DNA from 4 places in the Geobacillus sp. BK01 genome. Region 3 is predicted to be linked to each of the others. Evidence: riboswitches for the same ligand, from Rfam matches in the RefSeq annotation. Region 3 holds a riboswitch; each other region holds the start of a gene.
The links. Region 3 has a riboswitch for S-adenosylmethionine ahead of mtnW (2,3-diketo-5-methylthiopentyl-1-phosphate enolase). Riboswitches for the same ligand answer to the same signal wherever they lie in the genome.
Positions count from the first base shown of each region.

Region 1 (7,052 bases), on a different contig from region 3:
AGACATCGCCGATCACGGAGGCGACACCGAACGGATTTTGCGCCGCATTCTTGACGAGGAGCAGGAACAGCGGGCCATTTTAGAAGATGAGCGGGAACTGTTGCAAGCCATTTTGGCCGAGCTGCGCACAGGAGCGCCACCCGTGGAAGATATTGGCGACGAGCTGGAGGACTTAATTGGGGAAAGGGTGGAAATCACAGTCAATTTCGGCCCGGTGGCCGGCACGGTCATCGCCGTCCGCACTGATTATGTCGTGCTTGAAGATGCGCTCGGGCGGTTCGTTTATGTTCCGTTTGCCAGCATTCAAGCCGTCGCCCGTTTGGACTGAAAGGAGGGAGGAAACGATGGACTTTGCGGCCACATTCGAAGAGCAGCTCCGCCGCCTCATCGGAGAGACGCTCCAAGTCGCGACGGACAACAACTTGATTGAAGGACAATTGACCGACGTCGAGGACGGAACGATCGAGATTCAGGCGGAAGCAGGCGGATATGAGCGGGAAACGCGGACAGTGCTCATTCCGCTGACGGCTGTCAATTTTGTCCGGGAAGTGTAGCGGGCGGCTCCCGCTTGGCTTTCCCTGACGGAACGACGACAACGAAGGTATGCACCTAAAAGCGGTGCATACCTTTGTTGTTACCGCGCAGGGATGGCCGATGGCCGTTCGTTGACATATGACAGCGCCTGCTCGAAATCGGCGATCAAATCGTTCACATCTTCCAGCCCGACGCTCAGCCTCAGCAAGCCGTCGGTAATGCCGCGGCGGAGCCGTTCGTCTTTCGGCATGGCCGCATGCGACATTTTCGCCGGATATGACAAAATCGACTCGACGGCTCCGAGGCTGACAGCAAACACGGGCAGGCGGACGTTTCGGACGAACGTCCGGGCTGCGTCTTCATCGGCGAGTCGGAACGACAAGACGGCGCCAAACCCGGCCGCCTGCTGGCGCTGAACCGCATGGCCCGGGTGGTGCGAAAGCCCCGGATAGTACACCTCTTCCACTTTCGGGTGGCGCGCCAAATACTCGGCGATGGCTAGGGCGGATTCGGATGACTGCTTCAGCCGGACGTGGAGCGTTTTGATGCCGCGCAGCACGAGCCAGGCGTCTTGGACGCCGAGGATGGCGCCAAAGGCGTTTTGCAGCTTGTAGAGCTGTTTTCCTAATTCCTCATCCTTCACAGCCGCCAGCCCGGCGACGACATCGCTATGGCCGGCTAAAAACTTCGTCGCGCTATGGAGGACGACGTCGACGCCAAGGTCAAGCGGCCGTTGCAGCGCCGGCGTCATAAACGTGTTGTCGAGAAACGTCAAACAGCCGTGCGCCTTCGCCAGCTTGACGACGCCTTGAATGTCGGTCACTTTTAACAACGGATTGGACGGCGTTTCCATATAAATGACTTTCGTGTTCGGCCGGATGTTTTCGGCCACGGCATGCAAATCGGTCATATCGACAAACGTATGCTCGATGCCAAACCGGTTCAACACTTCCGTGACCATCCGATACGTGCCGCCGTAGACGTCTTCGGTCACAACCACATGGTCGCCTTTGGACAAAAGCAAAAACGCGGTCGAGATGGCCGCCATGCCGGAGGCGAAGGCGAATCCGCGCACGCCGCCTTCTAAGGCGGCGATCGCTTCCTCAAGCGCCTCGCGCGTCGGGTTGCCGGAGCGGCTGTAGTCGTATTTGCCGAACGCGTCGAAATCAAACTGATGGAACGTGGAGGCGTGCTGGATCGGCACACTCACCGCTCCCGTTTCGCGGTCGACTTTCCATTCGTTATGGAGCAGTTTCGTTGAAAACGACCATTCCCGTTCCATCGCTCACACCTCTTTCATGTTTTTGAATGCTTGCGCCAGGTCGGCGATTAAATCATCGGCATGTTCGATGCCGACCGAAAAGCGGAGCAATCGGTTGCAGACGCCGTTTTGAATGCGGATGTCTTCCGGAATGTCGGCGTGTGTCTGCGTCGCCGGGTACGTGATGAAGCTTTCGACTCCGCCTAAGCTTTCGGCGAACGTAATGAGACGCAAGCTTTTTAAAAATCCGTTCACCCACTTCTCATCGGCAATCCGGAATGACAACATCCCGCCTCTTCCCGGATATAGGACGTCTATGACATCTTCATGTTCGCGCAAAAACGCGCTGATGCGCTTGGCGTTTTCTTCATGCTGGCGCATCCTTAGCGCCAACGTTTTCATCCCGCGGATGAGCAGCCACGAATCAAACGGCGACAACACCGCGCCGATGGCGTTATGGTACTCGGCCAACCGTTGACAAAGCTCCTCGCCCTTGGCGACAACAAGCCCGGCCAACACGTCGTTATGGCCGCCTAAGTATTTCGTCGCGCTATGGATGACGATATCGGCTCCTTCTTCAATCGGACGCTGGAGCACCGGGGTGTAAAACGTGTTATCGACGATCAACAACAGCCCGTGCCGCTTGGCGAGTTCGGCCACGGCAAGGATGTCCGCTTCCTGCATGAGCGGGTTGGTTGGCGTTTCCAAGAAAATGGCTTTCGTTTTTTCCGTTATCGTTTTTTCCACCGCACTAGGATCAGTGAAGTCAACGTAATGAAACCGAAGACCGTATTTGCGCCAGCCGCGCTCAAACAGGCGGTACGTGCCGCCGTAAAGGTCGGCCGATACGAGAAACTCGTCTCCGCTCTCAAACAAGGCGAGCACCGTCTGGATGGCCGCCATGCCGGAACTAAAGGCATAGCCTTGGTCACCGCCTTCTAGCTTGGCGATCGCCTCTTCGACGATTTTGCGCGTCGGATTGCCGGTACGGATGTAGTCAAACCCGGTCGACTCCCCGATTCCGGCATGGCGATAGGCGGTCGAAAAATAGACGGGCGGGTTGACCGTCCCGGTCACCGTTTCACTTCGGTTGCCAATTTGCGCCAACAATGTTTCCAGTTTCTCCATCTCATCTCTCTCCTTCTGCTGAAAAATTCTCTCGTGGTCAAACGGCCGACGGCCATGACGCCTAAAGCGCACCGCTGCTTGTCTCGGCAGCCGGACACCTCGGCTCCAACACGCCTCACCGGTCGGCGGAGCGGCCGCCTAAACAAAGGCAAATAAAAAAAGTCTTCTAAGAAGAAGACTTTTCCATACCCATGGTCATGCTTCTTCTTATCTTCCGAATTGAATGCTCAATTCGCTGGATTTAGCACCTGACCGGTTTCCGGCTGGTTGCTGAAGCTTCGCAGGGCCAGTTCCCTCCGCTTCTCTCGATAAGAACAGAACGTATATTTAATTTTGTTAATTTAGTGAACTACCCACTACCTACACTTCGCTTAGAGGTGAGGGCTTCAAGCGACTTGTGTGTGTTCGCCGAACGGTAAGCCACACACAAGAACCCTTTACGCTTCCCTTCGTTCCGAAGGTGTCCGTTCTCGCCATATTCGATCATATTCGTTGGCTAACGCCAACCGACATTCATCTCCCACTTTCACTTCACTTAGAAGTGGGAGACTTCTTTCGGAAAGACGTTAATTTATTAAAAAATGTAACGTATTCCGGCCGTTTTTGCAAGTCATTTTTTTGCCGCTGCCAATGTTCGGCAAATTCGCGAAAAATTCGCGCTCTCCATTAACATCTTTTCGCCAAAATATGTTACAATAACAGGTGAACTTATTGTGTTCATGGAGGATGGTCATGGCAGCCGCAGCAGGAACGATGCGTGATTATGCGCTTTACAGCGGGGAGCTTCAGGAGAAAATTGAACTGCTCGTGTATTTGCCAAGCAATTTTTCTCCGCTTCACAAATATTCTTTACTAATCGCTCAAGACGGCAAAGATTATTTTATGTACGGAAAAATCAAAACCGTCATCGAGACGCTCATGGACGAAGGAACGATCGATCGGACGGTTGTCGTCGGTATCCCGTATCGGAATGTGAACGACCGCTACGAGAAATACCACCCGGCAGGGCAAAAGCACGAGGCGTACATTCGTTTTTTAGCCCATGAACTCGTTCCGTTTTTGGATCACGAGCTGCCGACCTACCAAATCGGCAAAGGCCGGGCGCTGATCGGCGATTCGCTCGGCGGAACGGTCTCGTTGTTAGCCGGGCTGTTGTATCCGCATACATTTGGAAACATCGCCATGCAGTCCCCTTACATCGATGACTCGGTGTTGGCGCGTATCCGCGCGTTCCGCGATCCGTCGCTTCTTTCGATTTATCATTCCATCGGCGCGGAAGAAACAGCCGTGAAATCAACGGACGGCCGTGTACGCGACTTTATTACACCAAATCGTATGGCACGGGACTTATTTATGGAAAAACGGTACGCCTACACGTACCATGAGTTTGCCGGCGGCCATGCGTGGACGTATTGGCAGCCTGACGTGCCGAGGGCCGTATCCGCTCTTTTGTCGCTGTAAACCATTGAAATACAACCATCTAAGGAGGGAAATCGGGATGAAATACGGCATTGTATTATTTCCGTCAAAACGCATTCAAGACTTTGCCAACTCGTACCGGAAACGGTATGACAGCCATTACGCCCTCATTCCGCCGCACATTACGCTGAAATATCCGTTTGAGGCGGATGAGGGGCAACTGAAAGAGATGACGAAAGAGCTGCGCCGCATCGCGGCGGAAACGGAGCCGATTCCGGTTAAAGTGACGAAATTCAGCTCGTTTTACCCGACAAGCAACATCATTTATTTGAAAGTCGAGCCAAACGATGTGCTTGAGCGCCTCCATCAGCATCTGCACAGCGGCTTGTTTGCCGGAAAGCCGGAGTTTGTGTTCGTGCCGCACATTACAATCGGCCGCGATTTGCCGGGTGCGGAATATGCCGATGTTTACAGCCAGCTGAAGCTGCAAAACGTCCATTTTGAAGAGACGATCGACCGGTTCCACCTTCTTTACCAGCTTGAGAACGGGTCATGGACCGTCTATGAAACGTTTGTCGTCGGAGGAAAGGAAACGGTATAACATGAACATCGCCATTGGAACAACAAAAGATCGCCCCTTGTATGAGGACGCTTTGCATGTCCGCCGGCTCGTATTTATTGAGGAGCAAAATGTGCCGGAAGAGGAAGAAATTGATGCATTTGAACAAGAATCATCCCATCTCGTCTTGTATGATGGCGAAAAACCAGTTGCGGCCGGACGGCTTCGCTTGATCGGCGAAAGCATCGGCAAAGCGGAGCGCATCTGCGTTTTGCCGTCTTACCGCGGCCGCGGCGCCGGCCGGATGGTGATGGAAGCGTTGGAGCGGCTCGCGAAAACAAAAGGGGCAAAAAAAGTGAAACTGAACGCCCAAACACACGCCGAACCGTTTTATGAAAAGCTCGGCTACGAGACGGTATCCGGGGTGTTTATGGATGCCGGCATTCCACACGTCACGATGGTGAAATCGCTCGAATAAAAGGGAGCTTGCGCGCGCACAGCTCCCTTTTGCTTATTTTTTATTGTTCAGCATATTGGCGATCGTATTAAAATCAATTTGTTTGCCGCTATGGACGATCGTTTTGACGATCTGGTCTTCGAGTTCTTTCGGCACTTTTCGGTTGGCGATTTGCGCCACCCGCTTCACCACTTGGCGCACCGTTTTTTCATCGTTGAAATTGGCGTTTTGCAGCGAGTTGGCAAGCTCGAAAATGTCTTTCATGTTCACGCCTGTTTTTTTCTCAATGTTTTTAAAAAATTGCTGATCCATTTTTCTGCCTCCTTCTCCCTGTATATCGTATGACGCCTCCCTAAGAAGGTGCATCAAAGGGGAAAGAAAAAATACGAGCCGCTCCGCAGCGCCGAAACGGCCCGTATACGATTCGTTTTTTCCGTTAGCCGACAAATGCCGCGCCGACAATAATTAACAAGATGAACAAAACAACAATCAGCACAAAGCCACCGCCATAGCCAAAGCCGCCATAGCCGTAGCCATAGTACGGAAATCCGTAGCCGCAGAAGCCCATCCTCGTGCACCTCCTTCTCCGTTTACTGTATCGTATTCACCGGTCTGAAGCGACGTATGGGCGCACGCGTCATTTTGTCAACCAAATAGGCGGAACAGCTCGGCAAACTCCTTTTCCTTTTTCGTAAACCACTGCTCGATATAGCCTAAATTGCCTTGCACGCTTTTTAAAAACCCGTTGTTGAGTTTTTCGATTTCTTGCAGCTGTTTGTTGAAATCATTCCCCCATTGTTCAAACAAACGAATGAACTGCTCATGTCCTTCTTTTCTTGATGCAACCCACGCTTCGAGCGCTTTTTCCAGCTCTTTGCTCACACCTTTCCCCCCTTTCTTTCTGTTGTATGCAAAACCGGTGTCCGAAGGTGAAGGCGTTATCGTTCTTTTTTTCCTGCACCATATGGTAAAGTAAAGATGAACGATAACATGAAATGGGGGAAAAAGGCATGCAAAACATCGAAACGAACGATCAGTTCACGGCGGCCATTTCTGGCAGCAAACCGGCTGTCGTCAAATTTTACACAACTTGGTGTCCTGACTGTGTACGCTTGAATATGTTCATCGATGACATCATCCGCGATTACGGGCAATACGACTGGTTTGAGATCGACCGTGATCACTTTCCGGAACTTGGCGAGAAATACCAAGTGCTCGGCATCCCAAGCCTTCTTGTGTTCCAAAACGGAGAAAAAATCGCCCATCTGCATAGCGCCAACGCGAAAACGCCGGAAGAAGTGCGCGCCTTTTTGCAGTCGCTGCCTTCTTAGCCGCCTCTTCCCGGTCCATTTTGGAGCGGACACTCCCCGGGCGGCATGAATGCAGTCATTTTCGGATCATTGTTTTTTCCGTCTATACGGTCATAAAGAAGAGGTGTCCCGGTACGTTGCCTGGGACACCTTTTCGATCACAGAGCGCTTAATATTCGATCTCATCGTAATCTTTCGGCTGGCGTGTCAATTGCGGATCATCGAACATAAATTCAATCGAAATTTCCTCGTCGGTCGTCCGCGCCCGTTCGGGACGGCCATCTGTTTTCAGCTGAATTTGGATTTCCTCGTCCGTTGTTTTTGTCCGCTTATTTTCCATGATCTGATCCTCCCTTACCGCTCATTAATTTCGCAATAACGGCT
Region 1 is NZ_JBQPTH010000003.1:30,240-37,291, forward strand. Features, by position in the region: gene ACTVDO_RS04255 (hypothetical protein) at 1-328, shown strand, start outside; gene ACTVDO_RS04260 (hypothetical protein) at 345-554, shown strand; gene metC (cystathionine beta-lyase) at 635-1,816, opposite strand; gene ACTVDO_RS04270 (methionine biosynthesis PLP-dependent protein) at 1,820-2,923, opposite strand; SAM riboswitch class I at 3,128-3,238, opposite strand; gene ACTVDO_RS04275 (alpha/beta hydrolase) at 3,656-4,384, shown strand; gene ACTVDO_RS04280 (YjcG family protein) at 4,422-4,943, shown strand; gene ACTVDO_RS04285 (GNAT family N-acetyltransferase) at 4,945-5,379, shown strand; gene ACTVDO_RS04290 (stage VI sporulation protein F) at 5,413-5,670, opposite strand; gene ACTVDO_RS04295 (YjcZ family sporulation protein) at 5,795-5,926, opposite strand; gene ACTVDO_RS04300 (hypothetical protein) at 6,004-6,240, opposite strand; gene ACTVDO_RS04305 (thioredoxin family protein) at 6,369-6,689, shown strand; gene ACTVDO_RS04310 (hypothetical protein) at 6,838-7,008, opposite strand; gene ACTVDO_RS04315 (DUF421 domain-containing protein) at 7,033-7,052, opposite strand, start outside.
Region 1: it holds a riboswitch for S-adenosylmethionine, as region 3 does, so the genes downstream of both, ACTVDO_RS04270 (methionine biosynthesis PLP-dependent protein) here and mtnW (2,3-diketo-5-methylthiopentyl-1-phosphate enolase) in region 3, are expected to answer to the same signal.

Region 2 (7,052 bases), on a different contig from region 3:
AGCAATGCACGGTCGGGGAACAAATGCGGCAGTACGGGGAGATGCTGCTTTCCGCACCGCCGCGTCCGCGCCAATAGCGGCGGGCTGGAAACCGCGGGGCGGTTTTTCAGCGCAAAGTCAGTCTCCTTAGCACGATGCCGGACGACGGTGAAAGGCCGACTACATCCGATCGAAGGGGAGAGCGATCCAAGCGGGCGGATGATAGGCACAGCAAAAAGAGCTTCGCATGGCGAAGCTCTGTCCCCGGGTTATTGTTGCGCCTCGCGAAGTTGGTGCTCGGCGCGGGTCAGTTTTTGCTCGCACTGGGCAAAAAAGTCATCGCCCACCCCGGTCGCTGCCTGCCGGGCGCGGTTGAGTTGGCGGCGGGCGTTTTCGACCGCTCGTTCCGCATGGTCAAGCATTTCCGGATCGAGCTGCATCGTCGCCTGACCAACCATTTTTTCTGCCGTCTCGACAAACATTTCCACTTGCTTCAAGTCGTTGTATCCCGTATGTACGTCGGCATCGCGTTTGGCCATATAAACACCTCCTTTTTGTTATTGTTTGCCGTCTGGCGGGAACTATGCAAAACGAACATGAAAAAGGCATCCGTGCTTGTGCAGGATGCCTTTTGTTCCGCTGCCGTTCTTTCGTCTATGTCAACGAAGCTTTATAATTTGACAACGTTCGCTGCTTGCGGTCCGCGGTTTCCTTGTACGATTTCAAACGAAACTTCTTGGCCTTCTTCTAACGTTTTGAAGCCTTCACCTTGGATTGCCGTGAAGTGAACGAATACGTCCGAACCGCCTTCCACTTCGATAAAACCGTAACCTTTTTCGTTGTTAAACCATTTTACTTTACCACGTTGCATAATACTGAATTCCTCCTAATACCTTTAGCCAGCTTGGCTAACCTCGAGATTTTTATCAAATAACAAAATATACTCCACAGCCATCCAAGATGCGTGTTCGTGCTGAACGCTTGAAATATATTCTGTTATGTGATGACTTTACTATACACTATTGGAAGCTGCCGAGTCAAGCAAAAGACAGGAAATTTCCGAAAAAAGTGGGTTGCTCGTCTAAGAAACGCCATCTTAGAAAGGAAAACGGGCCGCCGAAGGAGAAAAAAGTCATGAACGACCGAGAAAAACCATACATTGGAGTAGGAACGACAAAAAGGGGGAGAAGCGGATGTACCGCGGAAAAATCGCGGGCCAAGAAGTGATCGTCCGACTGGGCAACCGGGTCAGCCGCCGGTATTTCAGCGACAATAAAATTTACCACATGGTTCTGTCGTACGGAGAATCAGCATTCCGCAAAGGACAGGATACGTTTTGCATCTACAATGACCGCGTCGGCTTGATCGTCGCGGAGGTCGAGCAGCAGGATGTCCCGGTCATCCGGATCGATTACATTATTGAGAATGAAAATGTATACGAGTAACGGATTGACAAGAGCAGGCGGATGCGGTAACCTCTGATGTAAGCGGTAACAAAAACTGCGTTCGTCTGTTTCATCCCGAGACAGACTTTTGCCGTACGGGCAATCGTCTGTTTATTTTTTGGCTTTGGCTGAAACGGGCGGCGGCTTTTTTTCGTATATTGAAACGACAAGGGAGACAGACTAAAGAGGTGACGATCAGTGTTGTTGCGCAAAATGATGTCAAGAGTCGGGGTCGGGTCGGCACACGTCGACTTGATCTTAAATAAATCGTTATGGCGGCAGGGGGAAACGATTCAAGGGATCGTTCATATTTATGGCGGAACGGTCGAACAAACGGTGAAGCGGCTCGATGTCGAGCTGGTGCAAAAAACGATCGAAAACGGCAAGGAGCGCGATGCGGTCGTGGCCGTCATCCCGGCGGCCGGAGCGTTCGCGATCCGGCCGGGTGAAAAAAAAGAAATCCCGTTTGCCTACAAGATCCCTGATACGCTGCCGTTGTCGCGCCTCGGCCGTTCGTACCGGTTCATCACCCGCCTTCACATCGAGGATGCGGTCGATACGCTCGACTTCGACTATGTGCAAATTTTGCCGAAAAAATAGGTTGACAACGCTTACACATTTGCGGTATGCTAAAGGCAAGTTAATCATTTTGTGGCGGAGAAACGGAGACCCACACATCATTCCTCTAAATAGGGGAAGTGTGTGGGTCTTTGTTTTTTCGCCCAACAAACAACCTTCCGGAAGGACCACTGAAGCAGGAAATGACAGCGAAAATCGCGAATGAAAAGGAGGAAGCGAACAAATGTCACCGTTTTTAGGAGAATTCGTCGGCACGGCACTGCTCATCATTTTCGGAGCCGGGGTGTGCGCCGGCGTGAACTTAAAGAAATCGTACGCAGCCAACTCAGGTTGGCTGGTCATTACGATGGGATGGGGATTGGCTGTGGCGATTGCGGCGTATGCCGTCGGACAATACAGCGGCGCCCATCTCAATCCGGCTTTGACAGTCGCGTTGGCGCTTGCCGGTGATTTTCCATGGAAAGACGTGCCGGGCTATATTGCAGCGCAAGTGCTTGGGGCGGTCGTTGGGGCGGTCATCGTCTGTCTTCATTATTGGCCGCATTGGAAAGAAACAGATGACCCCGGCGTCAAGCTCGGCGTGTTTGCCACCGGTCCGGCCGTGCCGAATGTTGTCGCCAATTTGTTAAGTGAAATGATCGGCACGTTTGTGCTTGTTTTGGCGATTTTGGCAATCGGTGCCAATAAATTCGCTGACGGCCTCAATCCGTTTATCGTCGGTTTTTTGATTGTGGCGATTGGTTTGTCGCTTGGCGGGACGACCGGATACGCCATCAATCCGGCCCGCGACTTCGGTCCGCGGCTCGCCCATTTTTTGCTGCCGATCCCGGGCAAAGGTTCGTCGAACTGGTCGTACGCCTGGGTGCCGATCGTCGGCCCGCTGCTTGGCGGCGCAATGGGCAGCTTAGTGTATAAGCTGTTGTTTTTAGGCAAGACAAGCCCGGCGCTATGGGGTGTGCTCATGGCTGCGGCGGCCGTATTGGCGGCGGCGGGTGTGTTGAAAGGAAAAGAGGCGGGAACGGCTGCGGCGGACCGCCGTTCAGCCTGACAGGGAACGTGTCGTTTGAAGTGAAGCCATTGAACGAAAACAATTGAGCAGGAGAGGAGAATGGGGATGACGGATCAATATATTTTGGCCATCGACCAAGGCACAACGAGCTCGCGCGCCATTTTGTTCAACAAAAAAGGCGAAATCGTCCATATCGCTCAAAAAGAGTTTACGCAATATTTCCCGCAGCCCGGCTGGGTCGAGCACAATGCCAATGAAATTTGGGGCTCGGTGCTTGCCGTCATTGCGAGCGTCTTGTCCGAAGCGCAAGTGAAGCCGGAACAAGTGGCAGGGATCGGGATTACGAACCAGCGGGAAACGACGGTCGTCTGGGAGAAAGAGAGCGGCAACCCGATTTACAACGCCATCGTCTGGCAGTCGCGGCAGACGGCCGATATTTGCGAGGAGTTGAAAGCGAAAGGATATGATCCGCTGTTTCGCGACAAAACGGGATTGCTCATTGACGCCTACTTTTCCGGAACGAAAGTGAAATGGATTTTGGACCATGTCGACGGAGCGCGCGAACGGGCGGAGCGGGGCGAACTGCTCTTTGGCACGATCGACACGTGGCTCATTTGGAAGCTGTCCGGCGGCCGCGTCCATGTGACCGACTACTCGAACGCGTCGCGCACGTTGATGTTTAACATTCATACGCTCGAGTGGGATGACGAACTGCTTAGCATCCTAGGCGTACCGAAGGCGATGCTTCCCGAGGTGCGTCCATCGTCGGAAGTGTACGCCAAAACCGTTCCGCACCATTTCTTCGGCGTCGAGGTGCCGATCGCCGGGGCGGCGGGCGACCAACAGGCGGCGTTGTTCGGGCAGGCGTGCTTTCGGGAAGGAATGGCGAAAAACACGTACGGCACCGGCTGCTTTATGCTCATGAACACCGGAGAAAAAGCGGTTAAGTCGAAACACGGGCTGCTCACCACGATCGCCTGGGGCATCGACGGCAAAGTCGAGTATGCGCTTGAAGGCAGCATTTTCGTTGCCGGTTCGGCCATTCAATGGTTGCGCGACGGCTTGCGGATGATCAAAACCGCAGCGGACAGCGAGGCGTACGCCGACAAAGTGGAATCGACCGACGGGGTGTATGTCGTCCCGGCATTCGTCGGGCTTGGCACGCCGTATTGGGACAGCGATGTGCGCGGCGCGGTGTTCGGCCTTACGCGCGGCACGACGAAGGAGCATTTCATCCGCGCGACGTTGGAATCGCTCGCGTATCAGACGAAAGATGTGCTTGCCGCTATGGAAGCCGATTCCGGCATCTCGCTGACGACGTTGCGCGTCGACGGTGGGGCGGTGAGAAACAACTTTCTTATGCAGTTCCAGAGCGATTTGCTGGCCGTGCCCGTGGAGCGGCCGGTTGTGAATGAAACGACCGCGCTTGGGGCAGCGTATTTGGCAGGGCTGGCCGTCGGCTACTGGGATAGCCGTGAGGATATTGCCGTTCAGTGGCAGCTTGAGCGCTGCTTTGAGCCGAAGATGGCGGACGACAAGCGGACGGCGCTCTATGAAGGTTGGAAAAAAGCGGTGCAGGCGGCGATGGCGTTTAAATAACAACGAGAAAACGGATGCCCTCAGCAAGGGTGTCCGTTTTTTTATGGTGGAAAACGGGAGGGCGGCTGACTGTTCGGCGGTGGAAATGAACTCCAGTGCAGACACTAGCCCACTTCGATCTGTCAGTGAGCGGCTTTTGAAGAGAGAACGGAATATAAAATTATCTTATAAAACTATGTGCTAAATATTCAATGAGAACTTAAACGCAATGACAGTTAAGAAATGAAACGACATGCCGTTTTATTTATGTTTGAATATCAGGCAGGCAATGCCGCAGGGAAGCCTAAATAGACAAAACAAACAAAAACGTTGTCGCTTTTGTCCACTTGTGGTAACATAAGAAGTAAATTACATACGTCTTATCAAGAGTGGGCGAGAGAACGGGCTTGATGACCCCACAGCAACCTGCCGCTGGCAAGGTGCTAACACCCGCAAAGCGGTTTCGCTTTGGATGATAAGAACGGCTTCCCCCTTTCGCGTCATTCCGAGGCGAAAGGGGGTTTTTTATGGATGGGAGGTGAGGGAAAGCAGTGGCGGAACGATATTCGCTTCGCGACTGCATGGCGGCGCATTTGCCAGCTGCGGCGTTTGCTGTTCATGTCATGCGCTGTGTGCAGGCGGAACTCATCCGGCTTGATCCGCAGGCGGTGGCGCATGTCGACCGCGGGGGGAAGTATATTCATTTGTATGGGGAGGTACGCGGAACGGCGTTTTCTGTTCTGCTGACCGTCGATGAGGCAGACGAATGGAGGGCAGCCGGTCCGTACGCCCTTGACCGCTACATATGGACCGAACTTGCGAAAAAAGGGATTCGGCCGATGCAATGGACGCCGTACTTGCAGGCGGTGTTTTTCACTTCATGACAGAAAGGGAGAAGCAACAGATGGCAGTGAAAAAATTTGAACATGTCGGCATTCAAGTCAAAGACATCGAGGCATCAAAGGCATTTTACCAAAACGTCGTCGGCCTTGAGCTGTTAAGCGAAATGATCCATACGAACGGGACGATGAAACTGGCGTTTTTAGGAATCGATGGTTCGATCATCGTCGAACTGATCGAAGGGTACAACCCAAACTTGCCAACCGAAGGAAAAGTGCACCATGTAGCGTTTACGGTGGAAGGCATTGAGCAGGAAAAAGAACGGCTTCAATCGCTTGATGTGTCGCTTGTATGGGAAGATATTACCGAGCTCCCGAACGGGGCGAAATATTTATTTTTCCTCGGTCCGGACGGCGAATGGATCGAATTTTACGAGCCAGGACAATGAACGGAAGGGAAGGCGGCCATGCCGATGGCCGCCTTTTGTCGCGGCGGCGCGGTTTAGCCGTGGAAGAAGGAAAAGGAGCGGTGCATCGCGTATATATAAAGGGGGAGAGGAGGAGAACAGATGGAGCCGCAAGTCATTCGCGCCATTCAAGACGACTACCCGGATGAATTCGCCTGGTGCTACGGCTGCGGACGGCTGAATGAGCAAGGCCATCATTTCCGCACCGGCTGGGACGGGGACAAAACGGTGACCGTCTATACGCCGCGCCCGGAACATACGGCGATTCCCGGGTTTGTGTACGGCGGGCTGATCGCCTCGCTCATCGACTGCCACGGCACCGGTTCCGCGGCGCTGGCCTTGCATCGGAAAAACGGCCATGAGCCGGGAAGCGGGGAAACGCCGCCGCGTTTCGTCACCGCGTCGCTTCATGTTGACTTTGTCAAGCCGACGCCGCATGGCGTGCCGCTTGTCGCCGTCGGAACGGTGACGGAGATTCATCCGAAAAAATGGCAAGTGGACACCGAAGTGTTCGCCAACGGCGAACGATGCGCCAGCGGGCAAGTCATAGCGGTCGTCATGCCGAAAACATTTGTCCGCGCTTGATCCAGCAACGAAAAGCGCCGGAGAGCTGCTGTGTTTAACAGCGCTTTCTCCGGCGTTTGGCCGCCGATGTCCTCTCGTCCTCACTTCGCTGCTGTTTCGTCTTGAGTTTAGGAGGCGACCCGTCGCGTCACGGTTTGTCCATGACGAGCACCGACGATGTAGCGCTCGCTACTTCTTTGCCGTTTTGCCGGACGACAGCAGTCACATAGGCGATGGTTTTCCCGAACTTTTCCACTCTTGCTTCGATTTCAGCTTCCCCCACTGCTGCCGGGCGGTGAAATGTCGTCTGCAAGTTGATGGAGGCGAGCAGTTGGTCATCGCGAAGCAAAGTGGTCACCGCATACGCCATTAGAGCGTCCGCCGCCGCCCCGACAAACCCGCCCATAATAACCCCGTTGCCGTTAAGCAGCGATTCGCGGATTGTCCATACTCCTTTCGCATAGCCGTCCCGGGCTTCTGTCAAGCGGACGCCAAGCGCCTCATCGCATGGCGGCGGCGCGCTTTGCCCGGCGATAACGTCATGTAAGTTGGTCAATGGCTTCATCGCGAACACCCCTTCTGTTGTCAATCA
Region 2 is NZ_JBQPTH010000005.1:193,157-200,208, forward strand. Features, by position in the region: gene ACTVDO_RS08015 (zinc-finger domain-containing protein) at 1-77, shown strand, start outside; gene ACTVDO_RS08020 (DUF2564 family protein) at 249-518, opposite strand; gene cspD (cold-shock protein CspD) at 650-850, opposite strand; gene ACTVDO_RS08030 (hypothetical protein) at 1,173-1,424, shown strand; gene ACTVDO_RS08035 (sporulation protein) at 1,623-2,024, shown strand; gene ACTVDO_RS08040 (MIP/aquaporin family protein) at 2,227-3,051, shown strand; gene glpK (glycerol kinase GlpK) at 3,118-4,611, shown strand; SAM riboswitch class I at 4,968-5,072, shown strand; gene ACTVDO_RS08050 (hypothetical protein) at 5,142-5,474, shown strand; gene ACTVDO_RS08055 (VOC family protein) at 5,495-5,878, shown strand; gene ACTVDO_RS08060 (PaaI family thioesterase) at 5,999-6,481, shown strand; gene ACTVDO_RS08065 (PaaI family thioesterase) at 6,609-7,025, opposite strand.
Region 2: it holds a riboswitch for S-adenosylmethionine, as region 3 does, so the genes downstream of both, ACTVDO_RS08050 (hypothetical protein) here and mtnW (2,3-diketo-5-methylthiopentyl-1-phosphate enolase) in region 3, are expected to answer to the same signal.

Region 3 (7,052 bases):
CCCGCTAAGTGAAAATAAGCCTGGCTCGTTTCCCGGCTGCAAATACAAATGCTCATCCATCAGTTGGAACAGATGAAGTTTGCTATATTCACTGACGATTTGGCCGCTTCGGTCGGCGACAATCATCGTGTTCGTCACACCGGCAGCGGTTTTTTTGGCGACTGAGCCGGCGACGAAATGGACGCCATATGTTTGCGCCAGGCGGGAGGCGAACGCTTTCGCCCGCACGGCATCGTCATCGGCAATTTCGTCCAAGCGCGTCAAGTCATAGCCGGTCGTCCATAGTTCCGGAAGCACGACGATGTTGGCTCCTTCGTTGGCGACGGATTGCACGGCTGTTTCGGCTTGCTGTTCGTTCGTTTGCGGATCGCCAAACGCGATATCGAGTTGGAGGCAAGCGATGCGGATGGTCATTGTTTTTCACCCCAATGAAAAAAATTTGCTTTACATTTTGCTTTTTACGATATATGATTTTGCACTAGAATTTCAAGAATTTTTGAGAAGGAAGAATTTTTGAGAAGGTGTGGGGGATGACGATCGAATTTCCATTTTCCGAACTGCTTGAACAGCTGCCGAAGCAGTTTTTTGCTTCGCTTGTCGCCAAAGTGGGAGAGAAAATCAAGGCCGGGCATGATGTCATTAATTTAGGGCAAGGCAATCCGGACCAGCCGACGCCGAAGCATATCGTTGAGGCGATGCAACGGGCGGCGGCCAATCCGAAGTACCATAAATATTCGCCGTTTCAAGGCTACTCCTTTTTGAAAGAAGCTGTTGCCGCCTTTTATGCGCGCGAATACGGAGTTGAGGTTGACCCGACCCGCGAAGTCGCCATTTTGTTTGGCGGCAAGGCCGGGCTTGTCGAGCTGCCGCTTTGCCTCGTCAACCCGGGCGATGCGGTGCTCGTCCCGGATCCAGGCTATCCGGATTACTGGTCGGGAATCGCGCTCGCCCGCGCGCGGATGGAAATGATGCCGCTTGTCGCCGAGCAGCAATTTTTGCCCGATTACAGCGCCATTCCGGCGGCGGTCGCCGACCAGGCGAAACTGATGTTTTTAAACTATCCGAACAACCCGACCGGTGCGACGGCGACGAACGAGTTTTTCGTCGAGACGGTGGCGTTCGCCGCCAAGCACGGCATTGCCGTCGTGCACGACTTTGCCTATGGGGCGATCGGTTTTGACGGCAAAAAGCCGGTCAGCTTCCTCGAAGTTGACGGGGCGAAAGACGTCGGGGTTGAAATTTACACGTTTTCGAAAACGTACAATATGGCCGGCTGGCGCGTCGCGTTTGCCGTCGGCAACGAGCGGATCATTCGGGCGCTTGAGCTGCTGCAAGACCATTTGTACGTCAGCCTGTTCGGCGCCGTCCAGGAAGCGGCGGCCGCAGCGCTTCTCGGCCCGCAAGATTGCGTCAACGAGCTTGTCGCCCTGTATGAAGCGCGCCGCAATACGTTCATTTCTGCCTTGCGCGGCATCGGCTGGGAAGCACCGGCGCCGTCCGGGTCGTTTTTCGCCTGGCTCCCCGTACCGAAAGGATGGTCGTCGGCTGAGTTTGCCGATGTGCTCCTTGAGCGGGCGCATGTTGCCGTCGCTCCGGGCATCGGTTTTGGCGAGCACGGCGAAGGGTATGTGCGCGTCGGCCTGTTGACCGATGAGGCGAGGCTCTGTGAAGCAGCCGAACGGATCGGACGCCTCGGACTGTTTTGAAAAAAATGATTGACAACGGCGGCAAAGGCTGTCATAATTCAAAGTAAATTTGCCATACTCGCCAAAATTGTTTGACAAGTGTATAGTTACGCAAGCATTCTTATCAAGAGCAGGCGGAGGGACGAGCCCAATGAAGCCCGGCAACCGGCTTGGTACATTCAAGCACGGTGCTAATTCTTGCAGCGGAAACGCTGAGAGATAAGAAGAGCGCCATAAACGAATGACGCCTCTTCTTATGAAGAGGCTTTTTTCTTTGGAAAGAGGGATGAATGATGAGTGCAGTGATTGCAACGTATTTGCTTCATGACGAGAAAGACATTCGTAAAAAGGCGGAAGGAATCGCGCTCGGCTTGACGGTCGGCACATGGACCGACTTGCCGGCGTTGGAGCAGGAGCAGCTTCGCAAACATAAAGGGGAAGTCGTCGCTATGGAAGAGCTTGGCGAAAGCGAGCGGACGAACGCGTATTTCGGCAAGCGGCTGAAGCGGGCGATCGTCAAAATCGCCTATCCGACGGTCAACTTCAGCGCTGATTTGCCGGCGCTCTTGGTGACGACGTTCGGCAAGCTGTCGCTTGATGGGGAAGTGCGGCTGCTTGACCTTGAGTTTCCGGACGAGTGGAAGCGGCAATTCCCGGGGCCGCGCTTTGGCATCAGCGGCATTCGCGAAAAAGTTGGGGTGCATGACCGCCCGCTGTTGATGAGCATTTTTAAAGGCATCATTGGCCGCGATTTGGCGTATTTGACGTCCGAATTGAAAAAACAGGCGCTTGGCGGCGTCGACTTAGTGAAAGATGACGAAATTTTGTTTGACAGCGAGCAGCTGCCGTTGGAAAAGCGGATTACGGAAGGAAAGGCCGCGCTTCGGGAAGTGTATGAACAAACGGGCAAACGGACGCTGTATGCCGTCAACTTGACCGGCAAAACGTTTGAGCTGAAAGAGAAAGCGAAACGGGCCGCCGAGCTTGGCGCCGACGTGCTGTTGTTTAACGTGTTCGCCTACGGGCTTGATGTGTTGCAAGGGCTGCGCGCGGATGAGAACATCACCGTGCCGATCATGGCTCATCCGGCGTTTAGCGGCGCCATCACGCCGTCTGAGTTTTACGGGGTCGCCCCGTCGCTGTTGCTCGGCAAGCTGTTGCGGTTCGCAGGAGCTGATTTCGTCCTGTTCCCGTCGCCGTACGGCAGCGTCGCTCTTGAGCGCGAGCAGGCGCTTGGCATCGCCCGGGCGCTCACCGATGAACAAGAGCCGTTTGCGCGGGCGTTTCCGGTGCCATCGGCCGGCATTCATCCGGGGCTCGTGCCGCTTCTTGTCCGCGATTTCGGCCTTGACAGCATCGTCAACGCCGGCGGGGGCATTCATGGCCATCCGGACGGGGCGATCGGCGGCGGGCAGGCGTTTCGCGCTGCCATCGACGCGGCTCTTGCCGGCCGTCTGCTCCGCGAAGCGGCGACAGAAAACGAAGCGCTGCAAAAAGCAATCGACCGCTGGGGCGCTGTTGAGGTGGAAGCATGACAAGACAGCTTGTTCTCTTTTGTGATTTTGACGGCACGATTACGGAAAACGACAACATTATCGCTATTATGAAACAGTTTGCCCCGCCGGAGTGGGAGGCGCTCAAAGACGACATTCTCGCCGAGCGCATCTCGGTTCAAGAAGGGGTCGGAAACATGTTTTCCCTCCTTCCGTCTTCGCTAAAGGGCGAGATCGTCGATTTCCTGCGGCGCACCGCCCGTTTGCGCGAAGGGTTTCGCGAATTCGCCGCTTGGACGAAAGAGCAGGGCATTCCGCTCTATGTGGTGAGCGGCGGGATCGACTTTTTTGTCTACCCGCTGCTTGACGGGATCATCGAACGAGAGCGCATTTTTTGCAACGGCTCCGATTTCAGCGGCGAGACGATCCGCATCACATGGCCGCATGCGTGCGACGGCGAGTGCCAAAACGGCTGCGGCTGCTGCAAGCCGTCGCTTCTTCGGAAGCTGGCCCACCCGAACGGGTATCATGTCGTCATCGGCGATTCGATTACCGATTTAGCGGCGGCAAAACAAGCGGATTACGTGCTGGCGCGCGATTTTCTGCTCAAAAAATGCCAAGCGCTCGATTTGCCCCATGCGCCGTTTGCGACGTTTTTTGATGTGATGGATCATTTGCAGCAGGTGGAGGTGACGGCATGAGCATCGTCGTGCAAAAATGGAACGAGCTCGCCGAGGTGAAGGCCGAGCTTGCCGCCCGTGACTGGTTTTTCGCGACAAGCGGCAATTTATCGATCAAAGTGACAAACGATCCGCTCACCTTTCTTGTCACGGCCAGCGGCAAAGACAAACGGAAGCAGACAGACGAAGATTTTCTGCTCGTTGACGCCGCTGGCCGACCAGCGGAGCAAACACATGTAAAGCCGTCAGCGGAGACGCTGTTGCATACAAAAATTTATGGGCAGACGAACGCTGGCTGCGTGTTGCACGTCCATACGGTCGACAACAACATCATTTCCGACGTGTACGCCCAAAACGGGGAAGCGGTTTTTTCCGGCCAGGAAATCATTAAAGCGTTCGGTATTTGGGAAGAAAATGCCGAGGTGCGCATTCCGATCATTGACAATGACGCCGACATCCCGACGTTGGCCGCCGAATTTGCGAAACATGTCGACGGCGATACGGGCGCGGTATTGATCCATAACCATGGCATTACCGTCTGGGGCCGCGATGCATTTGAAGCGAAAAAACATTTGGAAGCGTGGGAGTTTTTGTTCAGCTGGCAGGTGAAGCGGCTGCTTCTGCAACGGGCCGCCGTGCCGCTAGCTGACTAATTGATACACTGTTAAAGGGGGATTTTGACGATGGCAGTCATCAAAGTGAAAAAAACGGGTCAAGTAATCGAAGGTGAAGACAATGTCCGCGCCTTTTTAAACAGCCAAGGCGTCTTGTACGAGCATTGGGACATTACGAAACTGCCGGAACATTTGCGCGACAAGTATGTGTTAAGCGATGAAGAGAAAGCGGAAATTTTGACGACATTTAAAGACGAGATCGAAGACTTGGCAGCGCGCCGCGGCTACAAAACGTGGGACATCGTCGCTTTGTCTGAGGCGACGCCAAACTTGGAAGAGCTGCTGAAAAAATTTGAACAAGTGCACGTCCATACGGAAGATGAAGTGCGCGCCATTACGGCCGGCCACGGCATTTTCATCATCAAAGGCGACAAAGAAACCGGTTATTTTGATGTCGAGCTGGAAGCGGGCGATGTCATTTCCGTGCCGGAAGGGAATCCGCACTACTTCACATTGATGGATGACCGGCAAGTTGTGGCTGTCCGTCTGTTTATCGATCCGTCCGGCTGGGTTGCCCATCCGTACGAAGAAAAAGAGGAAGTCAGCCACTAATGAACATACCCCGTTGCCTGTGTGGCAGCGGGGTTTTTGGTGAACTACCCGCCACCTACGCTTCGCTTGGAGGTGGGGGCTTCAAGCGACTTGTGCGTGTTCGCCGAACGGTAAGCCACACACAAGAACCCTTTACGCTTTCCTTCGCTCCGAAGGCGTCCGTTCTAACAATAGATTACCACATCAGTTGGCGATCGCCAACCGACATTCATCTCCCACCTACCATCGGGCTTTGCCCTGCACATTCCTTGAGGTGGGAGACTTCTGTCGGACATTACGTTAAAACGATTCCGTTAGAAAAATCATAAACAAAATACCAATAATAAACGCATATGTCGATGTCCGTTCATTTCCGTCGCCATGGCTTTCGGGAATAAGCTCTTTGTAAATAATAAACAGCATGGCTCCGGCGGCAAACGCCAATCCGTACGGGACTAAACCACGGAAGAGGGAAGTTAAATAAAAACCGAGCAGCGATGTGACGATTTCGACCGCCCCCGTTAATGTGGCAATCAGAAAGGCTTTGAAGCGGCTGATGTGCTGATTGACTAAAAACAAGGCGACTAAAAATCCTTCCGGCGCATTTTGCAAGCCGATGGCCAACGCGATCAAATTGCCAGTCGTCTCGGCATCGGATGCATAGCTGACTCCCACCGATAATCCTTCAGGAAGGTTGTGCAACGTAATGGCAGCGATGATGAGCATCGCTTTTTCGTCAAATGGCAAACCGCTTTTTGTATGCCCTAAATCGATATGGGGAACAGTCATCTCGAGCAACGTTAAAATGAGCACGCCAGCCGAAAGGCCGATCGTAAGTGCCCCAAAGCCGCCGATCCGCAGCGCCTCCGGAATAAGGCTCATCATAGACGCCGCCATCATAATGCCGGCGGAAAATGCCAACAGCACGTCACGCCAACGGTGGGTGAGTGATTTGGCTAAAAACAAAATCGGCACAGCGCCAAGCCCTGTCGATAAGGCAGAAAGCACACTGCCGGCTAACACTTGGTTCATTCGATCCCCCCTCATCTTCCTTTACTTTTTCATATGCGCGAATAATAGAAATGTGACAATCGCCCAAGCGCCGCCATATAATAAATTATCATAACGAAATGAACAGACGGTGGCGAGCAAAATGCATAGGCAGCCGGCAAAAACGGTTGCCTGTCTGTTCGCCGTTTCGGTATAATGCAAGTAAGAAACGGTCAATTGTAAAGGGTTGGATGCTATGGAACAGAAAGAGCAGGCGCTTGAGCAATCATTGAAACTGTTTATCGTACTGTCACGGGCATATCGGTCCGTCAGCGACCAAGTAAACAAATCGATCCACTCGTTCGGAGTGAATCCGACGGAGTTTGCGGTGTTAGAACTGCTATACCATAAAGGCGACCAGCCGCTTCAGCAAATCGGCGAAAAAATTTTGCTCGCCAGCGGCAGCATCACTTACGTTGTCGACAAACTGGAAAACAAAGGGTTGATCGTCCGCCGGGCCTGTGAACGGGACCGGCGCGTCACGTATGCATCGATTACGGAAGAAGGCCGGCGGTTCATTGAGCGCGTCTTTCCGGAACATGCAGAAAAAATTCATGAAACGGTATCAGCGCTTACGGCGGAGGAAAAAGAGCAAGCGATCGCCTTGCTGAAAAAATTAGGATACGGAGCGAAAAACGCCCAGCCAAACAGAGACTGACCATTCGTCGGTCTCTTTAATTTTTGCCGAAAATGGACACGTTATTTAAAGAAAACAACATTAGAAAAAGGAGAGATCGTCATGATGATTCCGGTTGGGGTGTCGAATCGCCATATTCATTTATCGAAAGAACATATGGCGGCGCTGTTCGGGGAAGGCGCCGAGCTGACAGTGCTCAAGCCGCTGTCCCAGCCCGGCCAGTTTGCCGCTAAGGAAACGGTAACGGTGGAAGGACCGAAAGGGAAAATCGAAAATGTCCGCGTCCTTGGCCCGGTCCGTTC
Region 3 is NZ_JBQPTH010000004.1:48,030-55,081, forward strand. Features, by position in the region: gene ACTVDO_RS06055 (carbon-nitrogen family hydrolase) at 1-414, opposite strand, end outside; gene ACTVDO_RS06060 (pyridoxal phosphate-dependent aminotransferase) at 531-1,706, shown strand; SAM riboswitch class I at 1,804-1,911, shown strand; gene mtnW (2,3-diketo-5-methylthiopentyl-1-phosphate enolase) at 1,979-3,220, shown strand; gene mtnX (2-hydroxy-3-keto-5-methylthiopentenyl-1-phosphate phosphatase) at 3,217-3,879, shown strand; gene ACTVDO_RS06075 (methylthioribulose 1-phosphate dehydratase) at 3,876-4,511, shown strand; gene ACTVDO_RS06080 (1,2-dihydroxy-3-keto-5-methylthiopentene dioxygenase) at 4,542-5,084, shown strand; gene ACTVDO_RS06085 (ZIP family metal transporter) at 5,364-6,095, opposite strand; gene ACTVDO_RS06090 (MarR family winged helix-turn-helix transcriptional regulator) at 6,310-6,771, shown strand; gene ACTVDO_RS06095 (phosphate propanoyltransferase) at 6,853-7,052, shown strand, end outside.

Region 4 (7,052 bases), on a different contig from region 3:
CCAAATCGCAAACCCAAATAAAACGGCCGTTATAGAGCGTGATCATCGGCATAAATCCGACAGCAGCAACCATTTTGTCCCCTTCGTAAAGCGCCGCGAGCTTATACCCTTCTTTTTCTTGCGCTTCCCGCACAAGCGCCACGTATGTTTCCTCATCCAAGTGGGTGCGCAGCTCGCGCATAATCGGAAAGGCGCTTCTCACTTCTTCCTCCGTTTCGAGCCAAACGAATGACGGCATGGCCTCCATCCCCCTTCTTTGATTGATACACCCATTATATCCATGGTTGTCCAAAAATGGAACTCCCGCCTTTCCGTGCGTTGCCGCCATATCGCCCGCCCGCATAAACGACGCTTCGTTTTTCGAAAATAAGTGGGAAACGAAAGGGGGAGCACAAATGGGGCCACGCGAACAAGGGATGGTGACATGGCGGCAGCTGGCGCTGTTTGGCGCCGGCTGTACGGTCGGAACGGGGTTTTTTCTCGGCTCCGGGCTTGCCATTGAGCAGGGCGGGCCGGCCAGCGCCGCCGCCTTTCTCATCGCGGCGGCCAGCGCCTATATCGTTTTTGAACTTCTCGCCGGCATGACCGCCGCCGACCCGGAAGCCGGATCGTTCCGGTCGTACGCGAAAAAAGCATACGGCCCGTGGGCCGGCTTTAGCAGCGGCTGGGCGTATTGGTGCTCCGAGCTGCTTATTATGGGCAGCCAGCTGATGGCGCTCTCCATTTTTTCCCGTTTTTGGTTTCCAAATGTGCCGCTTTGGTTGTTTGCGGCCGGCTATGCTGTCCTCGGTCTGATGGTCTTGCTTCTTGGCACTGCCCTGCTCAGCCGGCTCGAGCATGTGCTTGGCGCGGTGAAACTTATGGCGATTGCCGGCTTTATCGCGCTCGCGGCGGCGATCGCCGCCGGGTGGGCCGGAAACGGCGCCGTTCCGTTCCCGAATCGGGCTCGGGAATGGCTCCCGAACGGGATCGGCGGCTTTTGGAGCGCGCTTGTGTACGCGTTTTACGCATTCGGCGGCCTTGAAGTGCTCGCGCTTATGGCGGTGCGCCTTCGCGACCCGGGTGACGCGCCGAAAGCCGGAAAAACGATGCTCGCGGTGCTGGCAGTTTTGTATGTATCCGCCCTTGGCTTGGCGATGGCGATCGTGCCGCACGCCGCCTTCAGCAGCAAAGAAAGCCCGTTTGTCACCGCCGTCCATTGGCACGGATTGCCCGTATTCCCGCATTTGTTTAACGCTGTATTCATGATCGCCGGATTTTCCACGATGGCCGCTTCGCTGTTTACCGTGATGACGATGGTGACGGTGCTCGCCAAAGACGGCGATGCCCCGAGACGGTTTGTTGCCAACGATCGGCGCGGCCTTTCCTCGCCGACGTTTCTCCTGACCGCCGCCGGGCTTTTTTTGTCTGTCATCCTGGCGCTTCTCGTGCCGGCGCGCCTGTATGAGTACATCACGACCGCCGCCGGGCTGTTGCTGCTGTACAACTGGCTGTTTATTTTATCGTTCGCTCCGCGCCTGTTGCCGCTTGGCCGCCTCGCGCGCTGGAAACGTTGGGCAGCGTTTTTGTTCATCGTGTTTGCGGTGGGCGGAACCGTCGTGGATCGCAGCATCCGGCCCGGCTTTTTCATCAGCCTCGCGCTGGTCGCCGCCATCGCTTTCGCCGCGTTCATCCGCACCCGAAAAACGGTGCAAAATCCGCGCATCCGGCCGCAGACGTAGAAAGCGGCAAGCCGCCCAGGCGCTGACGGCAGGCGGTGGCCTCTTACATCCAAAACGTGCGCAGCCCTTGCCAGCCAAAATAGCAGCCAAACCCGACCAGCACCATGCCGGACAATAGCGATACCGCAGCCAAGATGTTGGCGGTGACGTACCGGCGAAAACTGCCGGCAGCCGCGGCCAGCGCCGCATCCCACAACAAAACGCCGGCCAAAATCGCCGCCGTGCGCCATAACACGTGCCCTTCACTGCCGCCGACAGCCATCTGGGCCAGCACCGATCCGTATACGCCAAGCCAAAACAAAATCGAAAGCGGGTTGAGCAGCGAAAGAAGAAACCCGGCCATCCAAGACTGAAGCGCCGACTCCGCTTTCCGCCCTTGGCGGACGGTGACCGCCCGGGCATTCCACACGCTTTCCGCGCCGGTATAAAGAAGGACAAAGGCGCCGAACATCCAAAGAAACGTTTGCACGATCTGCTGCTCCACCCAGTCACTGACGCCGAAATAGACAAGCGCAATGTAGACGAGGTCGGCCGTCACCGCGCCGAGGCCGAACAGCCACGCCGGGACAAATCCGCCGCGCATGCCGCGGTCAAGCTGCGCGGCATTGACCGGGCCGATCGGCGCGGCAAGCGATAACCCTAATAAAAGATCGCGGATGATCGTTTCCATTTTCCCCCTCCTTTGTTGTCCACTACATTGTATTCGCCGGTTTAGGACCATACAACTCGTTTTCCGCGGCAACGAGAATATCCGGCCTTTCGAACACACACGTTATACATACACAACGGTGGAAAGGGGGACAAAGGTGAAACCCGATTTCATCCACGACGCCATACGTGCGGTCGAAGAAGCACGCATCGCCGTCGAAGAAGCGCAGGCCGGCAATGGCGCACCGGATTTGCAGCGGGCGAACCAGCGGCTGCAGCTGGCGAGCCAGCGGCTCTCCGCCGCCCGCCAACAAGCGGAACAAACGGGCCGGGCGATGCCGTCCGAACTCGAGCGGGCCGAAGCGATGCTCCGCCGCCTGTATGAAACGGAGCAGTCGCTTCGCTTGTAGCGCCATGACTTTTGCTGTTGCGCGAACCGACCGAAAACAATGCAGCATCCCCGAGGCAACGAAGCTGTTCGCTTTTGCCTATGATGCAAAAAGGAAGCGCCTCCTCTCGCGCTTCCTTTTCGATCGGTTCTCCAGCCAACGGTTCGTACACCTAACTTCCCCGCTCCATTATGCCCCAACGGCGTTAAAGCCGGCCAACACCGCCGGCAACGCATCAATGACATCAGAAGCGAGGACGTCCCACACCGAATGGCCGTTTTGCACGAGCCAATCGGCCGCCTGGCCGTGGACGAACACAGCGTTGCTCACCGCCGGCTGCACCGCTTCATGCTGCAGCAAAAATGCCGCAATCATGCCGGACAACACGTCGCCGCTCCCGCCTTTCGCCAAGGCCGGATTGCCGGTCGCGTTCACATATTGCGCCCCGTCCGGCGCCGTCACGATCGTGTACGGCCCTTTCAAGACGACATATACGCCGTATTCCATCGCCAACCGCTTCGACACGCCAAACCGGTCGCGTTCCACCTCGCTGACCGGGCGGCGAAGGAGGCGCGCCATTTCCCCCGGATGCGGTGTGATCACAGTCGGCGCGCTCCGCCCGCGCACGAACTCGGCATAATCGCCCCAGAAAAACAAGGCATCGGCGTCGATGACAAGCGGCACCGGCTGGCGCACAAGCTCATTGACCAAGCGGCGAACCCCTTCCGTCCGGCCCATCCCTGGGCCGACAGCGATCGCATCGATCTCAAGGCCGTCCCAATCGGCCGCGCCGGCAAACGCGCCGCCCTCGGCCGGCCATGGCCTACACATCGCTTCCGGCACGCGGTTGGCGACCGCCTCATACACCGTTTCCGGAACAGCCATCGTCACCAGCCCCGCCCCGCTGCGAAGCGCTGCCTTCGCAGCGAGCGTCACCGCGCCGGTCATCGCCTTGGATCCGCCGACGACAAGCAGCTTGCCGTACGTTCCTTTATGCGACGCCCGCTGGCGCTTCGGCATCGTCCCTATGACATCGCGCATTTCCCATACAAACCGGGCGGCCGCCTTCGCCTGCACCGCCGCCGGCGGAATGCCGATCTCCACGACGGTGAGCTCTCCGTAATAATCGGCCGCCGGGAACGTGTACGCCCCGAGCTTCGGACAGTGCACCGTCAGCGTCACATCGGCGCGGACCGCCGTGCCGGCTTCCCCTCCGTCTGCCGGCACCCCACTCGGCACGTCGATCGCATAGACAACCGCCGACGAACGGTTCACTTGCTCGATGATTTCTTTATATGGCGGACGCACGTCCCCCTTGACGCCAATGCCAAGCAGGGCGTCGATGATGACATCATAATGCGGCAAAAGCGCCGCCAACTCCCGCTCTTTTCCTTCGTAGGCGACCCACGAATAACCGGATCGCTCGTACACCTGAAGTGCCGTGCGCGCCGCCCCTTTCACCTTTTCCATTGGCGGAACGAGCCATAAATCTGCTTCATAACCGTAACTTTTCAACATGCGGGCGATGACAATCCCATCCCCGCCGTTGTTGCCCGTGCCGGCGAGCACCGCGACCTTGGCGGCGCGCGGAATCCGCTCCTTCAGCACCCGAAACAGCGCCTGCCCGGCGTTTTCCATCAGCGAGTCGGCGCTAATGCCGATCCGTTCCTCCACTTCCCGGTCAATGGCGTACATTTCCTCGGCCGTTACGATCGGAATCATATGCGTTGCCCCTTTCCTATTGTTTCTTCCTACAGGCATTGTACAATTTTTCCAAACGAAAGACGAGCAAAACGATTTCTCTAGAAACACAACAGTGGAAACGCTTCCTCAAACATTGCTCCAAAAAATATATGTTGACAACAAACGGCCGCCGCATTATGATGAATCTTGTAAAAATTGCATACAGCAAACCGCTTATCGAGAGTGACCGAGGGAACAGGCCCGATGACGTCCGGCAACCTCCCCTTGAGGGAACGGTGCCAATTCCTGCAGAATGGCTTTCATTCTGAAAGATAAGTCGGCAGTTTACATACCGATGCCTCTTTCTGAATGAAAGGGGCATTTTTGTTTGTCAAAAAGCCGCAACCGGCAGGCGGGGGGGAAGAACAAACATGATCGAGATCAAAAACGTGACGAAAATTTACTCGATGAAAAGAAAACAAGTTGTCGCAGTCGATAACGTGTCGCTTACGATTCGCGATGGCGAAATTTTTGGCATTATCGGCTACAGCGGCGCCGGAAAAAGCACGCTGTTGCGCTGCCTAAATGCGTTGGAACGGCCGACATCCGGACGGGTTCTCATCGACGGCACCGATATCACGGCGCTCGACAGTCGGGAATTGCGGCAGGCGCGCCAGAAAATCGGCATGATTTTCCAACACTTTTCATTAGTCAGCTCGAAAACAGTGTTTGAAAACGTCGCTTTTGCCTTAAAGGCGGCAAAAAAACCGAAGGCAGAAATTGAAAAGCGGGTGAATGAATTGCTCGATATGGTCGGTCTGGCGGATAAGCGGGACGCTTACCCGGCACAGCTGAGCGGCGGGCAAAAACAGCGCGTCGGCATCGCCCGGGCGCTTGCCAACAATCCGACCGTCCTCTTGTGCGATGAGGCGACATCAGCACTTGATCCGAGCACCACGAAGTCCATCTTGGAACTGTTGAAAAAAATTAACCGCGAGCTCGGCATTACGATCGTCTTGATCACCCACGAAATGGAAGTGGTCAAACATATATGCGACCGCGTTGCCGTCATGCAAAACGGCAACGTAATTGAACTCGGTACCGTTTACGACCTGTTTACCAATCCGAAAGAGGAATTGACAAAATCGTTTATCCATAGCGTCTTGCATGTTGACTTGCCTGAGCATTTATGGAAAAAGCATACGGGAACGATTGTGAAAATCCAGTTTCAAGGGGAGAGCGCAACGGAAACGATCGTTTCCGATATGTTGCAACAGTGTAAAGTAAAAGGAAATATTTTGCATGCCAAAATTGAGTACATTCAAGACAAACCGCTTGGCATTTTTGTGATGGAACTGATCGGGGAAGCGGACGAAATCAAACGGGCGATGGATTATATCGCCAAACGGACGAACGGATTGGAGGTGATTGCTTATGCTGCTTGATACATTGGCAGGCTTGCTTCCGGAGCTGAATAAGGCGTTTTTTGAAACCATTTATATGGTCGCCATTTCCTTGTTCGTCGCGATCATTGTCGGGCTGCCGCTCGGCGTTTTGCTCTTTGTCACCGACCGCGGCTTATTTTTGGAACATGCCGTTTTGAAATCCGTTCTCGGCTTTCTCGTCAACATGGTTCGGTCGATTCCATTTATCATTTTGCTTGTCGGCCTCTTGCCGCTCACAAAGCTGATCACCGGAACAACGATCGGGCCGACAGCCGCCTCCGTGTCGTTGTCAGTAGCCGCCATTCCGTTTTTTGCCCGGATCGTGGAAACTTCGCTGCGCGAAATTGAAAAAGGAGTCATTGAGGCAGCGGTGGCGGTTGGCGCCACACCGTGGATGATCATTAAAGATGTGCTGCTCCCTGAAGCCCGGCCGGGCATTGTGCAAGGAATTACGATTACAACGATCAGTTTGGTCGGCTATTCGGCGATGGCCGGGATTGTCGGCGGCGGTGGCGTCGGTGATTTAGCCATTCGCTTTGGCTACTACCGCTATGACAATACCGTCATGATCACCACCATTGTCATTTTAATCTGTCTTGTTCAAATCATTCAGTTTGCCGGCGACCGCATCGCCCGTCTTGTTGACAAGCGATAGGCCGCTTGCCATAAAACTCACTCGCATAAGGGGGCTTCATAATGAAAAAATGGTTGACAGTACTCGCATTGCTTCTTGTATTCGGCGCTCTTGCCGCCTGCGGCAACAGCAACTCCGCCTCAAGCGGCGCCGACTCGAAAGAGAAAAAAGAATTGACGATCGGGGCGACGTCCGGTCCGTACAGCGACATGGTCAACAAAGCCATCAAACCACTTTTGGAAAAAAAAGGATACAAAGTCAAAGTCGTTGAGTTCAGCGATTACATTCAACCGAACTTGGCTTTAGCCAACGGCGATTTGGATGCGAATTTATTCCAACATAAAATTTATATGGAAAACTTCGCAAAAGAACACAACTTAGATCTTTCAGAGGTCATCGTTGTGCCGACCGCCCCGATGGGCATTTACTCGAACAAATTCAAATCGCTTGATGACGTGGCAGACGGGAGCGAAATCGCCATCCCGAACGACCCGACCAACTTGGCGCGGGCGTTGCTAATTTTGCAAGACCA
Region 4 is NZ_JBQPTH010000006.1:76,711-83,762, forward strand. Features, by position in the region: gene ACTVDO_RS08605 (GNAT family N-acetyltransferase) at 1-238, opposite strand, end outside; gene ACTVDO_RS08610 (amino acid permease) at 396-1,721, shown strand; gene ACTVDO_RS08615 (LysE family translocator) at 1,765-2,391, opposite strand; gene ACTVDO_RS08620 (hypothetical protein) at 2,528-2,779, shown strand; gene ACTVDO_RS08625 (bifunctional ADP-dependent NAD(P)H-hydrate dehydratase/NAD(P)H-hydrate epimerase) at 2,948-4,480, opposite strand; SAM riboswitch class I at 4,673-4,780, shown strand; gene ACTVDO_RS08630 (methionine ABC transporter ATP-binding protein) at 4,873-5,886, shown strand; gene ACTVDO_RS08635 (methionine ABC transporter permease) at 5,876-6,541, shown strand; gene ACTVDO_RS08640 (MetQ/NlpA family ABC transporter substrate-binding protein) at 6,583-7,052, shown strand, end outside.
Region 4: it holds a riboswitch for S-adenosylmethionine, as region 3 does, so the genes downstream of both, ACTVDO_RS08630 (methionine ABC transporter ATP-binding protein) here and mtnW (2,3-diketo-5-methylthiopentyl-1-phosphate enolase) in region 3, are expected to answer to the same signal.